Regions from separate parts of the Alcaligenes sp. SMD-FA genome, predicted to be linked through region 2. Evidence: predicted binding sites of a transcription regulator. Region 2 holds the regulator's gene; each other region holds the start of a gene.
What was found. Region 2 encodes LexA, which represses DNA repair genes until DNA is damaged. Its sites were predicted from a motif close to ACTGTATNNNNATACAGT; they were not measured.
Positions count from the first base shown of each region.

Region 1: a site for LexA is predicted at 1,821-1,838, ahead of imuA (translesion DNA synthesis-associated protein ImuA). Genes of this name have one in related genera too.
Region 3: a site for LexA is predicted at 2,079-2,096, ahead of recA (recombinase RecA). Genes of this name have one in related genera too.

Region 1 covers NZ_CP110108.1:1,922,671-1,927,213, reverse strand. The annotation lists gene OKX01_RS08930 (NRDE family protein) at 1-723, shown strand, start outside; gene OKX01_RS08925 (carboxypeptidase-like regulatory domain-containing protein) at 720-1,139, shown strand; gene OKX01_RS08920 (tRNA-uridine aminocarboxypropyltransferase) at 1,126-1,740, opposite strand; gene imuA (translesion DNA synthesis-associated protein ImuA) at 1,855-2,592, shown strand; gene OKX01_RS08910 (Y-family DNA polymerase) at 2,549-3,832, shown strand; gene OKX01_RS08905 (error-prone DNA polymerase) at 3,829-4,543, shown strand, end outside.
Region 2 covers NZ_CP110108.1:1,615,354-1,619,896, reverse strand. The annotation lists gene uvrB (excinuclease ABC subunit UvrB) at 1-63, opposite strand, end outside; gene OKX01_RS07475 (aromatic amino acid transaminase) at 148-1,350, shown strand; gene OKX01_RS07470 (GNAT family N-acetyltransferase) at 1,422-1,982, shown strand; gene lexA (transcriptional repressor LexA) at 2,090-2,749, shown strand; gene lon (endopeptidase La) at 3,209-4,543, opposite strand, start outside.
Region 3 covers NZ_CP110108.1:2,339,480-2,344,022, forward strand. The annotation lists gene OKX01_RS10815 (LysR family transcriptional regulator) at 1-125, shown strand, start outside; gene recX (recombination regulator RecX) at 282-830, opposite strand; gene recA (recombinase RecA) at 914-1,996, opposite strand; gene OKX01_RS10830 (response regulator transcription factor) at 2,203-2,892, shown strand; gene OKX01_RS10835 (sensor histidine kinase) at 2,903-4,360, shown strand; gene OKX01_RS10840 (MFS transporter) at 4,365-4,543, shown strand, end outside.

The sequences.
Region 1 (4,543 bases), 310 kb from region 2:
ACGCAAAGCCGTGGACGTCTGGCCCTGCTAACCAATTACCGCGAAGTGCCGGGCAGCAAAAACCGCAAGCACCGTTCGCGTGGCGAGCTGATTCCTCAGTTCCTGGTCGATGAGCGCAGTCCCGCCGAGTATCTGGAACAGTTAGCCCGGGAAGGGGCTGACTACGCAGGCTTCAATCTCTTTGTTCTGGAGTGGCCTGACACACAACAACCGTTACGTCTGGGCTATTACAGCAATCGCCACCCCAGCGGCCGTCCGCATCGGCTGGAACCGGGCGTGCATATTCTAAGCAATGCCTGGCTCAATACGCCTTGGCCCAAAAGCCTGTTCCTGAAAGAAACTCTGCAGGCGCAGCATTTTGATGGCTCGCCGCAAGCGGTAGAAGGTTTGTTCCAGGGCTTGCGCAATCAAGAAGTGGCCGCCGACAGTGACTTGCCCCAAACCGGTCTGAGCCTTGAGCACGAACGCTTGTTAAGCAGCCCGTTTATTGTCAGCCCCGATTACGGCACCCGCTGCACCACCGTCATTACTATTCATCAGCATGGGCACGGGATGCTACGTGAACGCAGTTTCAACTCGCTCGCTGAACCCATCCGTCAGCATGACTGGCCTTTTTTATGGCCCAGCTTTCATCCTGACAGCCAGCCTGCCCCCTCTCATAACAGCAACAGAGCCACTAATGGCCCGCTTAGTCTTCCCACTTCAAGCAAGGAAATCTCATGAGTCCTCGTCTTTCTTTGATCGGCATTGCCATGTCGCTGGCCTTATTGAGCAGTCCCATCGCGCATTCCCAGGAACTGCCGCCCAGCCAGTACTACGGATCAACCGAATACATTAGCGGCGGAATAGGCAGCGATGAAGCCCAGTTATTCCGCATGGTGCGCGGCACCTTCCCCTTATCCGTCAACTTCTCGGCGCATCAGGGCGAGCGCGTCGGCTATATTTCCGACGTACAACTGGTCATCCGCAACAGCGGCGACCAAACTGTGCTGAACAGTCTGATCGATGGCCCCTACTGCCTGATTCGCCTTGCGCCCGGCAATTACAAGGTGTTTGCCACGTACCAGGGTCAAACCCAGGAGCGCCAGGCCAGCATTGTGGACGGTCAGTCCCGTGAGCTGAACTTCATCTGGAAGTAGGATAGTTACGCTGATAGGTATCCAGGCCCATGGCCTGGATCTGCTCTTCGATCAACTGCTCGAAAGGCCGTAACAAAGGCCTGAAATCTCGCTCTGGCTCCATAATCTGCATCAACCGGACAATCGCTTCCAAGGTAGACACGGCCTGAGGGTCGGGCGCTTTACGCAGCCTGTAGCGTGACGCTTCCCCGTCAGGCAGCATCCAATACGGCAGGGTTTGCAAGACCGGATTACGATGCAAAATCAAGCGCGCCTTGCGCCAGGTGCCATCGGGCACCACGATCAAATCCGGTTTTTCTTCTGGGCCTGTTGAACCCGCTACCTTGGCTTGCGGCCCCGGAAACAGCAAGACAGGGCGATGCGCCTGTGCCAGACGCGCCCCCAGCTCTTCAAACTGCTCCCCCACCCATAACTCTGTCCCTTTCAATCCCAAATACGCCAGACGTGCGGTATTGAGCGCATGCCGCGCTTCGGACGGATGCTGCAAAATCAGAACCGGGCACGCCGCTTCTAGCGAGGGAATCAAGGGACACAAGCAGCGAGCCAATGGCCGCTGGCACTGTGCGCAACGGCCTGGGCGGGAGAGAAGGGAAGCGTTCATGCGAGAGAGTCAAACAGAAGGTCACAGTATATAAAAGTTCTGCCTTGAAACCGACTCCTGGTTTGCTGACAAACAAATTTACTGTATATTTATACAGCAATCAGGAGCACACCTATGGCAAGCGCACTTCGTTCCCTTTTAGACCTCCATCCCTCCCTGTGGACGGGCAAGCATTATGCGCATGCCGCAGATTCTTGCCTGTCCAGCGGCTTTGACGCTCTGGATGCTGAATTACCAGGAGGAGGCTGGCCTATCGGCAGCCTGATCGAGCTGCAAGCACCACAGGACAGCAGTGCCTTATCCTTATTACTGCCAGCCTTGAACACCCTGCCTGCAGAACGATTGCGTATTTTAGTTGCGCCGCCCTATCAGCCCATGCAACAACGATGGCGCGGCACCTCTGCCACGACGGGACAAAGCGCTACATCAGAAAACGCGTTAGCCGCCCGCTTGATCTGGATACGCAGCCAACACCTGAACGACACCTTGTGGGCCAGCGCCCAGGCCTTACGTCACGGCCATTGCGCTGCCGTATTAAGTTGGTTGCCTGCTCACGTGCCTTTCGCCTCCTTGCGCCAGTTGCAACTCTTAGCCAACCAAAGCGACAGCCTGTTTTTTTGTTTGCGTCCGGCACACAGTCAGGCCAACAGCCCAGCCCTTTTACGTCTGGATCTTCAGACCCGACAAGACCAACAAGGACAGCCTTGGTTGGATGTCCATATTCGCAAACGTCGGGGCCCACCTTGCAAGGACAGCATTGCCTTAGCGCCCCACCACATCTTGATACCGCCAACGGCCATTCCGTCTCATGTACCTATGCCTGCGACTGCCCCAGAGCCTGCTTACGCCTGAGGCCAATCCCGAGCAGCAGGACGGTATCCAAGCGGTTTTGCTGCGCTACAGCCCTCAACTGGCACAGGTTCAAACCCATTTATGGGTATTGAATATCCGTGCCAGCATCCGGCTGTTTGGTGGCTTACGCCGTCTGTATCAACAGGTTCAGGCTGATTTGTCCCCTCTTGTCCCCCAGCCCTGTCTGGCCCTGGCGCCGACTGCCCGCGCCGCCTGCTTGCTGGCTTTGTCCAACCACAAGCAGCGCCGTTGCGTCCGCCGTTTACCAGCCTGCTTGAACCCGCTTCCTATCCACTTGCTGGCCCCGCCCGCTGACCAGTTGCAGTGGCTGCATAGTCTGGGCTGCCATACCCTGGGCCAGTTACATCAACTGCCCCGTGATGGACTGTCCCAGCGTGGGTTGCGCGCCCTACTTTTGCAATTGGACCAAGCCTACGGCACACAAAGCTGGGCCTTGGAATGGGTGCATACGGCCCCGCAATTTACACGCAAACAGGAGATGGATGCCCCGTCCAATCACAAACCCACCATCTTGCGGGCGTTAAACCGCCTGTTGATCCAACTGGAGGCCTGGCTGAATCAATATCAACTGGCCTGCGGACGTCTGGAACTGGTACTGCATACGGAACGATACAAGGACTACCCCACCGCCACCCGCCTGGAATTACAGATGGCCCGCTCCTGCTGGCGCAGCCAGGACTTTCTGCCAGTATGGCAAGAACAGTTCCAGCCACTGCAATTGCAGGCGGCTGTGCAAAGCCTGGTGCTGCAGGCTCAACAACTGCATCCTCGCCAAACTCATGCCAGCGGCTTGTTTCCCGATGCACGCCATTGGCAAGAGCAAGACCAGCAACTTCTGGAGCGTTTACAAGCCAGGTTAGGGGCTGAACAGATTTTGATGCCTGCCGCCCAAGCCAGCTATTTGCCTGAACAAGCGAATCAATGGCTGTCCTTGTCCAGCAGTCAGCCCCCCAAGACCAGTCATCCAACTTTGCAACGTCCTTGCTGGATGCTGGACCCGGCTCAGCCTTTACAACACGATCAGCAATCCCCGCTTCTGGATAATCAGCGCCTACGCCTGGTTCAAGGCCCGGAACGGGTACAGACAGGCTGGTGGAGCGGCTCCGGACATCAGCAACGGGACTACTTTATCGCCTTGTGTCCGCAAGGACGCTTGTATTGGGTTTATCGGGACTTGAGCCAGGAACATGCCTGGTACCTGCACGGAGTCTTTGGATGAAATCCCATATAAACCTGCTGTACTCAGAGCTGGACTGCCTGTCCAATTACAGCTTTCTGAATGGTGCGTCCCACCCCGAAGAGCTGGTCAGCCGAGCCGCCGAGCTAGGTTACAAGGCGCTGGCCTTATGCGATTACGCCTCCATGGCCGGTGTGGTACGCGCCTATGCGCAGGCCAAGCTGCATCCGGAAATTCGCCTGCTGGTGGGAAGCCGATTCTGCTTTACAGGCGTGTGGGAACCGGCGAACCCACCAAACACCCATTCCACAAGCATGACTGGCGACGCTACTCAGGCCCATGAGCTGCTGATTTTGCCGCGCAACAAAGAGGGCTATGGCAATCTCTGCCAATTCATCTCACACGTGCACCAGTCTCTGGACTTAAAACAGCAAGCCTCGATTGACTGGTCTTTTTTGCAGCAAGCCCGTCAAGGCTCACAACAACACGTTTTGCCGGACTGTCTGGTCATTTACAAACCCGCTTATGGCTTGGATAGCGAGCACATCCACCTTCACACACAGCGGCTGTTGGAGCTGTTTGCAGGCCGCCTGTTTTTAGGCATCAGTCTGCATAGACGCGATCAGGACATGCAGCACTTACGTGCCGTCAGGCTGGCAGCGCAGGAGTCTGGCGTACCTTGTGCCGCTTTGGGAGGCGTTCATATGCATGTGCGCTCTCGCCAACCATTGCACGATACCTTGGCTGCCATAC
Region 2 (4,543 bases):
ATAAGGTTGGAAAAGCTTGAAGGAACTCCCTGGAAACTCTTGAAAGGCAGGCTCAAATTTCATGCTAGACACACTTTAGGGTAAGCCCGTATTATCACATTAATGCTTTGTTTTTCTACCTTTCTGCGCTAACGCCCCCATATCATCATGACATCGCTCTTCGAAACCGTCGAACTGGCTCCACGCGACCCTATTTTGGGTTTGAATGAACAATACAATGCCGACGAACGCAACGGCAAAGTTAATTTGGGAGTCGGTGTTTATTACGACGATCAAGGGCGTATCCCGATTTTGCAGGCTGTTCAACAAGCTGAAGACGCCTTGATGAGCAAGGCCGCTGCACGCAGCTACCTGCCTATCGAAGGTATCAATACCTACAACCTGGGTGCTCAAACCCTGTTGCTAGGCGCCGACTCCCCCGTTATTGCCGAAGGCCGTGCCTTGACGGTGCAATCCCTGGGCGGTACCGGCGCACTGAAAATCGGTGCTGACTTTCTGCACCAACTGCTGCCACAGTCCGAGGTTTACATCAGCGATCCAAGCTGGGAAAACCACCGTGCTCTGTTCGAGCGCGCCGGCTTCAAGGTCAACACCTACGCGTACTACGATGCCACCACTCATGGCCTGAACTTTGAGGGCATGATCGCTTCGTTGCGTGCCATGCCTGCCCAGTCCATCGTGGTCTTGCACGCGTGCTGCCACAACCCCACCGGCGTGGACCCCAGCATGGAACAATGGGCCCAGATCGCCGAACTGATCAAAGAGCGTCAACTGGTTCCTTTCCTGGACATCGCCTATCAAGGCTTTGGTGCCGGTCTGGAGGAAGACGCCAGCGTGGTACGCCTGTTTGCCAAGCTGGGCCTGTCCATGTTCATCAGCTCTTCTTTCTCCAAATCCTTCTCGCTATACGGCGAACGCGTCGGCGCCCTGACACTGGTCACGTCCAGCAAGGACGAAACGTCCCGCGTGCTGAGCCAGGTCAAGCGCGTGATTCGCACCAACTATTCCAACCCGCCAACACACGGCGGCAAGGTTGTAGCCACTGTCCTGAGCTCACCCGAGCTGTTCCAGACTTGGGCTACCGAACTGGCTGGCATGCGTGATCGCATCCGTGACATGCGTGCACAACTGGTTGCCAAGCTGAAAGAACATGGTGCCACCCAGAACTTTGACTTCGTACTGCAACAGCGCGGTATGTTCTCCTACTCCGGCCTGACGGCCGAGCAAGTAGAACGCCTGCGCCAGGAACACGGCATTTACGCCGTCAGCAGTGGCCGTATCTGCGTTGCTGCGCTCAACAGCCAGAACATTGATGTCGTGGCCAAAGCCATCGCTCAAGTCCTGAAATAAGCTGGCCGTCCTTACCGCCTCCAACGCCCTTCTTCGGAAGGGCGTTGTCGTTCCGGACCTTGGAGTACCCCATGACAGACGCTATTTCCCTGCACACCGAACGCCTGATCCTGCGCCCCTGGAAACCGACCGACCTCGAGCCCTTTTACCGATTAAATAGCGACCCCCACGCGCTGCGCTTTTATCCGGCCACCCTGGACCGCGAACAAAGCGATGCTATCGCCCACCGCAGCCAAAGCCTGATCGAAGAACATGGCTGGGGGCCCTGGGCTGTGGAGCTGAAGGAAAAAGGGGCCTTCATCGGTATGGTCGGCTTGAACCGCCCAACTGCTGAGCTCTACTTTCAGCCTTGCGTAGAACTGCTCTGGCGTCTTCTGCCTGAATACTGGGGCAAAGGCTACGCCACCGAAGCCGCCCGAGCCTGCATGGATTTTGCCTTTAACGAACTGGACCTGGAGCAAATTGTGGCGTACACCGCTCAGTTGAACCGGCCTTCGCAAACCGTCATGCAACGCCTGGGCATGACAAAACAAGCCGGCACCTTTGCTCATCCTGGCGTACCTGTGGGCCACCAGCTTGTCCCTCACGTGCTGTACACGCAGGATCGCAAAGACTGGTCTCCATCTGCCTGAACAGACCTCGAAGGGTCGAAAATTAAGCCTTTAAGGTCCCCAAAGCTTGCAAAAACGGCAACTGTAACGCACAATCTTTACTGTATATATATTCAGCAGACAATACTATGACCGCCAAGCTCACTGCACGCCAGCAACAAGTGCTGGACATTATCCGTTCTGAAATCGAACGGACGGGTTTCCCCCCCACTCGCGCAGAAATTGCTCAAGTGCTGGGTTTCAAATCCGCCAATGCGGCCGAAGATCATTTGAAAGCTCTGGCCCGCAAAGGCGCGATCGAGCTAACCGCCGGTGCCTCGCGCGGCATACGCCTGCTTGGCACGGATACACGCGACCATGCTGCGCCCAATAGCAGCCCATTGGCCAATCTGACTGACGCCCTCTTACTGCCCATTATTGGCCGCGTTGCTGCCGGTAGCCCTATTCTGGCTACTGAGCATATCGAGCGCGAAATTGGTGTTGCCCCTACCCTGTTCACCCAAACGCCTGATTACCTGCTACGTGTGCGCGGCCTGAGCATGAAAGACGCCGGAATTTTTGACGGCGATCTGCTGGCCGTCAAAAAAGCTAGCGAAGCGCGTAATGGGCAGATCGTGGTGGTCCGCATTGGTGATGATGTCACCGTCAAGCGCCTGTCGCGCTCCAGCAATCAGGTCATCCTTTTACCTGAGAACGCGGACTTTGAACCCATCATCGTTACCGACCCGGACTCTCTGTCCCTGGAAGGTATTGCTGTAGGCCTGATTCGTACCAGCCCGCTGCATTAAACCTTGTCTCTCTAGGCTATCAGGCCTGTTTTATGAGCTTGGTGCACCTGATAAGAGAAAAACCCCATATACCGTTTGGTGCATGGGGTTTTTTTACTGGTCAAAGTGCATGCCGCTATACAAGTTTGAGCAGATTAACGGCGACAAGCGCTTTGACTATGGCCATCACGGTATGTCTGCAGTTGCAGTCATGGCTGCAATCGTGGGGGCAGCCATACCTGGCCCCCCCACATGCCTACATGCCTACATGCCTACATGCCTACAGCAAGAGTTGAGCAGCCGTAAACCTCTCGCGCAAGCTTGCGACCCTCACCTTCCTCATATCATTGCCCAAAGATCTGGCTCCCACTGCTGTCAACATGGCTAACCTCAAAGCCACGATCAGTCTGACCAAAATGCAAACAGGCTACCTTGGGTTCAAGGTAGCCTGTTTCACTGCTTGCTTACTACTGCTGATGCTTAGTGCTTGAAGGACTCCGAGCCCGTGCCTGCGGCACGAGTGGCGGCCAAAGCCTCAGCAGCCAGGCGAGCCACCTCTTCGTCGCTCAGAGGCGTGACGGCGTCTTGCAGGGCCACTTCTAATACACGATCAATCCAACGCACTGGAATGATCTCCAGCGTGTTCTTCACGTTATCTGGAATGTCGGCCAAGTCTTTGACGTTTTCCTCCGGAATCATCACCGTTTTGATGCCACCGCGCTGCGCTGCCAACAGCTTCTCTTTCAAGCCGCCAATAGGCAAAACTTCGCCGCGCAAGGTGATTTCACCCGTCATGGCCACATCAGAGCGAACCGGAATACCCGTCAGACTGGACACAATAGCCGTGGTGATGGCGATACCAGCCGATGGACCATCCTTGGGCGTAGCGCCTTCAGGAAAGTGCACATGCAGGTCGCGCTTCTCGAACACCGTGTTGGGGATGCCCCATTTCTGGGCACGCGAACGCACCACTGTGCGGGCCGCCTCAACGGACTCTTTCATCACATCGCCAATCGAACCGGTGCGTAACACATTGCCTTTACCGGGCATATCGGCCACTTCAATGGTCAGCAGATCGCCACCCACCTCGGTCCATGCCAGGCCGGTCACCTGTCCAATCTTGTTCTCCTTCTCGGCCAGGCCGAAGGAGTAGCGACGCACACCCAGGTACTCGTTCAGGTTCTCCGAATTGACCACCAGAGTTTCCTGTGTCAGGGCCTTGTTACGGGCAGCACGCGTACCAGCCTGTGGATTGGCCACCAGCAGCTTGCGAACCACCTTGCGGCAGATCTTGCTGATTTCACGCTCCAGCGAGCGTACACCCGCCTCACGCGTGTAGTAACGCACGATGTCGCGTACAGCATCTTCGGTGACTTCCAGCTCACCAGCACGCACACCGTTGTTCTTCATCAGCTTGGGCAAGAGGTAATCAAAAGCAATGCGTACTTTTTCGTCTTCGGTGTAGCCAGACAAACGAATCACTTCCATACGATCGAGCAAGGCCGGTGGAATATTCAGGGTGTTACTGGTTGCCACGAACATCACGTCGGACAAGTCGTAGTCCACTTCCAGGTAGTGATCCTGGAAAGTGTGGTTTTGTTCAGGGTCCAGAACTTCCAGCAATGCCGAGGAAGGATCGCCACGGAAATCCGCGCCCATCTTATCGATCTCGTCCAGCAAGAACAGCGGATTACGTACACCCACCTTGCTCATGTTCTGAACAACCTTGCCGGGCATAGAGCCAATATAGGTACGACGGTGACCACGGATCTCGGCCTCGTCACGTACGCCACCCAAAGCCATGCGAATGAACTT
Region 3 (4,543 bases), 720 kb from region 2:
GGCGTACGCTTTACGCCGCAGTGCGCAGCGAGGACTTACAGGCGGATTATGTACAGGCCTTTTTGGCGCAAGCACGCGAGACCTGCTTCAAAAGCCTACAAGGCATTGTGGCCGCGCAACCTTGAACTATTTAACGGTGGCATAGCAAAACACCTGAACCGCTATATAGATAAAGGGGACGTATTAACGAGCGTACTCCACACTTGGGCACACGTACGTTTTTTATGGCCGCAGCATACAGCCTAGAGGTGCCGCAAAGCATTGCCGATGAAGGGGCGCACTCAAGCCGGATCGTCTTCCCAATCACCCAATATTTGCTGCAAGATACGACCCGAGAAGCCGCGGCTGGCCATGAAGCGATATTGTTTGGCGTAACTGCGAGGATCATCTGGCGGCGCACTGAATTTCTTGCCCCACACTTGCTTGGCCCGTTCCAGCTCGGTCGCCATCAATTCTTCTTTGATGATCTCGGTCTGTTCTACATCCACGCCATGCTGGCGCAGTTCTTGCAGAATGACCCGGGTGCCCACACGCGAAGCACGGCGGTTCACGACACTATGCGCAAAGCGCTCGTTGGACAGCCATTTCTGCTCGACCAAGGCGTCGAGCAAGGCTTCCACTTCTTCAGCACTTTCTGCATGAGGGGCCAGTCGGCGGCCCAATTCCAGGCGCGAGTATTCGCGTCGGGATAAAAAATTCAAGGCTCTGGCTTTAAGAGACAACCCCGGCCGTTTGGACGAGGCTTTATTTTCCGAAGCCGGCGCAGTATCACCCGAACGATTTTCTACATTTCTGCCCGCCCGTGTGGGTCGGGCAGAAAGCGCAGCAATGCGCTCCCTTTGAGCTTGTTTACGTTCCCGGATTTCTTCCGGGTCTGTCTCAAAGGGTTCATCATCGAACTCTGGGGGGAAAATCAGACTTCTCCCTGGGCCGGATCAACCACAGGGGCCGTAACTGGGCGGCTGGTTGCGGCGCCCATCAAGACAACGCCCAATTTTTCACGCACTTTATTTTCGATTTCACGGGCCAGTTCGGGGCGCTCTTTCAGGAATTCACGCACATTGTCCTTACCTTGGCCAATGCGGTTGCCGTCGTAGCTGTACCAAGCGCCCGCCTTATCGACCACGCCCGTTTGCACACCCAGATCGATAATCTCGCCTTCACGAGAAATACCGCTGCCGTACATGATGTCAAATTCGGTTTGCTTGAAAGGCGGTGCAACTTTGTTCTTGACCACTTTAACTCGGGTTTCGTTACCCACCATTTCGTCGCCACGTTTAATGGAACCGATACGGCGAATGTCCAGACGCACGGAAGAATAAAACTTCAGTGCGTTACCACCCGTGGTGGTTTCAGGGTTGCCGAACATGACACCAATCTTCATACGAATCTGGTTAATGAAGATCACCATACAATTGGCGCGCTTGATGGTTGCCGTCAATTTACGCAAGGCCTGGCTCATCAGGCGGGCTTGCAGACCGGGCAGGGAATCGCCCATATCGCCTTCGATTTCAGCCTTGGGAGTCAGGGCCGCCACTGAGTCGATAACGATCAGATCAACCGAACCCGAACGCACCAGGGCTTCAGTAATCTCCAGGGCCTGTTCGCCGGTATCGGGCTGAGAGATCAGCAGATCGCCCAGGTTCACGCCCAGCTTTTGCGCGTACTGCACATCCAGTGCGTGCTCGGCATCAATAAAGGCACACGTGCCTTTAAGTTTTTGCATTTCTGCAATGACTTGCAGAGTCAACGTGGTTTTACCCGAGGATTCCGGGCCGTAAATCTCAATAACTCGACCGCGTGGCAGGCCACCGACGCCCAAAGCAATGTCCAGACCCAGCGAACCCGTAGAGACCACCTGGATGTCATGCTCGACGTTGTCGTCGCCATAACGCATGATCGAGCCCTTGCCGAACTGCTTTTCGATTTGCGACAGAGCGGCGGCCAGCGCTTTGGAACGTTCCGAGGCCACTGCTTTACTGTTTTTATCGTCCATGAAAAATCCTTGACTGTGGAATGGCGCCCCAACGGACGGGCACGGCAATTAAAAATCAAACCTAATTATTGCATCAAATTATACTGTATATATACACAGATATTCAAATATATTCACCAAGCGCCATCGTTATCCCCTACTGACCGGCCTGTCGAGCTTATGCAACAATGCCGAACAGCCATTCAATCATTTGTTTGTGTAGGGTCATGCGCATACTCATAGCCGAAGACGACAGTATTCTCGCGGATGGACTTTCTCGTTCCTTACGCTACGAAGGCTATGCGGTCGATGTCGTGCACGATGGCGATAGCGCAGACTCCGCCTTGCAGTTGCAAAGCTTCGACCTTCTGATCCTGGATCTGGATCTGCCCAAAAAAAACGGCCTGTCGGTGCTGCAGTCAATCCGCCAGCGCCAGGACACCTTGCCCGTTCTGATTCTGACCGCCAGCGACACCGTAGAACAGCGCGTACGCGGCCTGGACCTGGGCGCGGACGACTATATGTCCAAACCCTTTGCCCTGACCGAGCTCGAAGCCCGTGTACGTGCCTTGACGCGTCGCAGCACGGGCACCAGCAGCGCTTTGCTGCATCACAAGCGGCTGAGCTTCGATCTGAAAGGGCGTATGGCTTATATAGATAATCAGCCTTTGGAGCTGTCGGCACGCGAAACCAGTTTGCTGGAGATTTTCCTGTCACGCAGCGGTCGCATGATCAGCAAGAACCAGTTTGTGGACCTGCTCTGCGAGTGGGGCGAGGAAGTCACCCCGAATGCCATCGAGGTCTACATCCACCGCCTGCGCAAAAAGTTGGAGCCTAGTGGTGTACGCATCCTGACTGTGCGGGGTTTGGGATACTGTCTGGAACCAGAAAAACTGCGAGAAGACGCTCCAGCCTAAGGGATCGTCCATGCAGCACGCCAGCCCGCCCCAAAAAAATACCGACGCACGCGCAAAAGACAAGCGCGTGGCTCCGCGCCCGCTCATCCACAAGATCATGATCTGGATTTTCGGGCCTTTGTTCTTGCTGTGGACAGTGGGCATTGTCATTACTTATTTCATCGCCCAGCACATTGCCAACTCACCCTATGACCGCACCTTGCGCGATCACCTGGACTTGCTGCGAGTAGAAATCAGCCGTCAGGACCTGAGCCAAGCCATTCATTTGTCACATGGCGCGCAGACGATTTTGCGGCAGGAAAGCCCGACACCCACGTTATGGCAAATCCGCGATGCCAATGGCCAGCCGCTCGCTGGGAATGCCAGTTTGCCGGTTCCCGATAGCTGGAGCTATGACACCGACTTGCTGCGCTACCGAGACGTCACTCTGAACGATCAAAGTCTGCGACTGGCCTATGTCTGGGGCGGCAAGGACAAGAACAACACGCCCTTTCTGGCGGTTGCCGCCGAAACCAATGAACATAGAGCGGTTCTACACAGAGAAATTCTGATCGGGATGCTGACACCGCAATTTATTCTGGTGCCGCTGGCAGCCATGCTGGCGGGCCTGGGACTCACTCATGGCCTGGAGCCGCTGAACCTGCTGCAAGCGCGCTTGCGCGCCCGTGCGCCGGGCGATTTGTCACCCGTGGATCAGGAACAAGCGCCTGCCGAAATCGTGCCACTGATTGATGCCATGAATGGGCTACTGGCCCAGCAAGCACAGTTTTCAGCAACTCAACGCCAGTTTGTCGCCAATGCTGCTCATCAACTGAAAACTCCGCTTGCCGGGATACGCACCCAGGCCGAACTGGCCTTGCGCGAACGTGACCCAAAGCAGACCGAAGCCAGCCTGCAACAACTGGTACGCGGCACCGACCGCGCCACGCGTCTGGTTACCCAAATGCTGGCCTTGGCGCGCGCCGAGAGCAGCGACACCCTGTACGCCTCCACCCAGCAAACCCTGGACCTGAATACGCTAACCGAATTGCACGTAGGCCAACGTGTACCCGATGCCCTAGAGCTTGGACTGGACCTGGGCCTGGAAAACCATACCAAAGCCATCCTTTTGCAAGCCGATCCGGTCCTGCTCGATGAACTGATCAACAATCTGCTGGACAACGCCCTGATCTACACCCCGAAGGGCGGGTGGGTCACCATGCGTACCGGCCAGGCCCCAGGCAAAGCGTGGCTGGAAATTGAGGACAACGGACCCGGCATTCCCACTGAACATCAAGCACGGATTTTTGATCGTTTTTATCGCATCATGGGCAACCAGGCGGACGGTAGTGGTCTGGGGCTGGCCATTGTGCGGGAAATCGCCGAGATTCACGGCGCCTCTATCGACTTTATGCCACTGACTGGGGGCCAGGAAAGTGGCCTGCGCTTGCGAGTCAGTTTCCCACTGTCTTTGCCTTGGAGAGCCTGAACCCATGCCCCAGACAATCACCAGTGCTGCCCTTCCGAAAACCAAGAACAAACTGGATAGCCAAGGCCGCAAAGTTATTTTTGCCTCCGCCCTGGGCACCATGTTCGAGTGGTACGACTTTTACCTCTACGGCTCCATGGCCGCCATTCTGGCGCAACACTTCTTTTCCGCCGTGAACCCGAC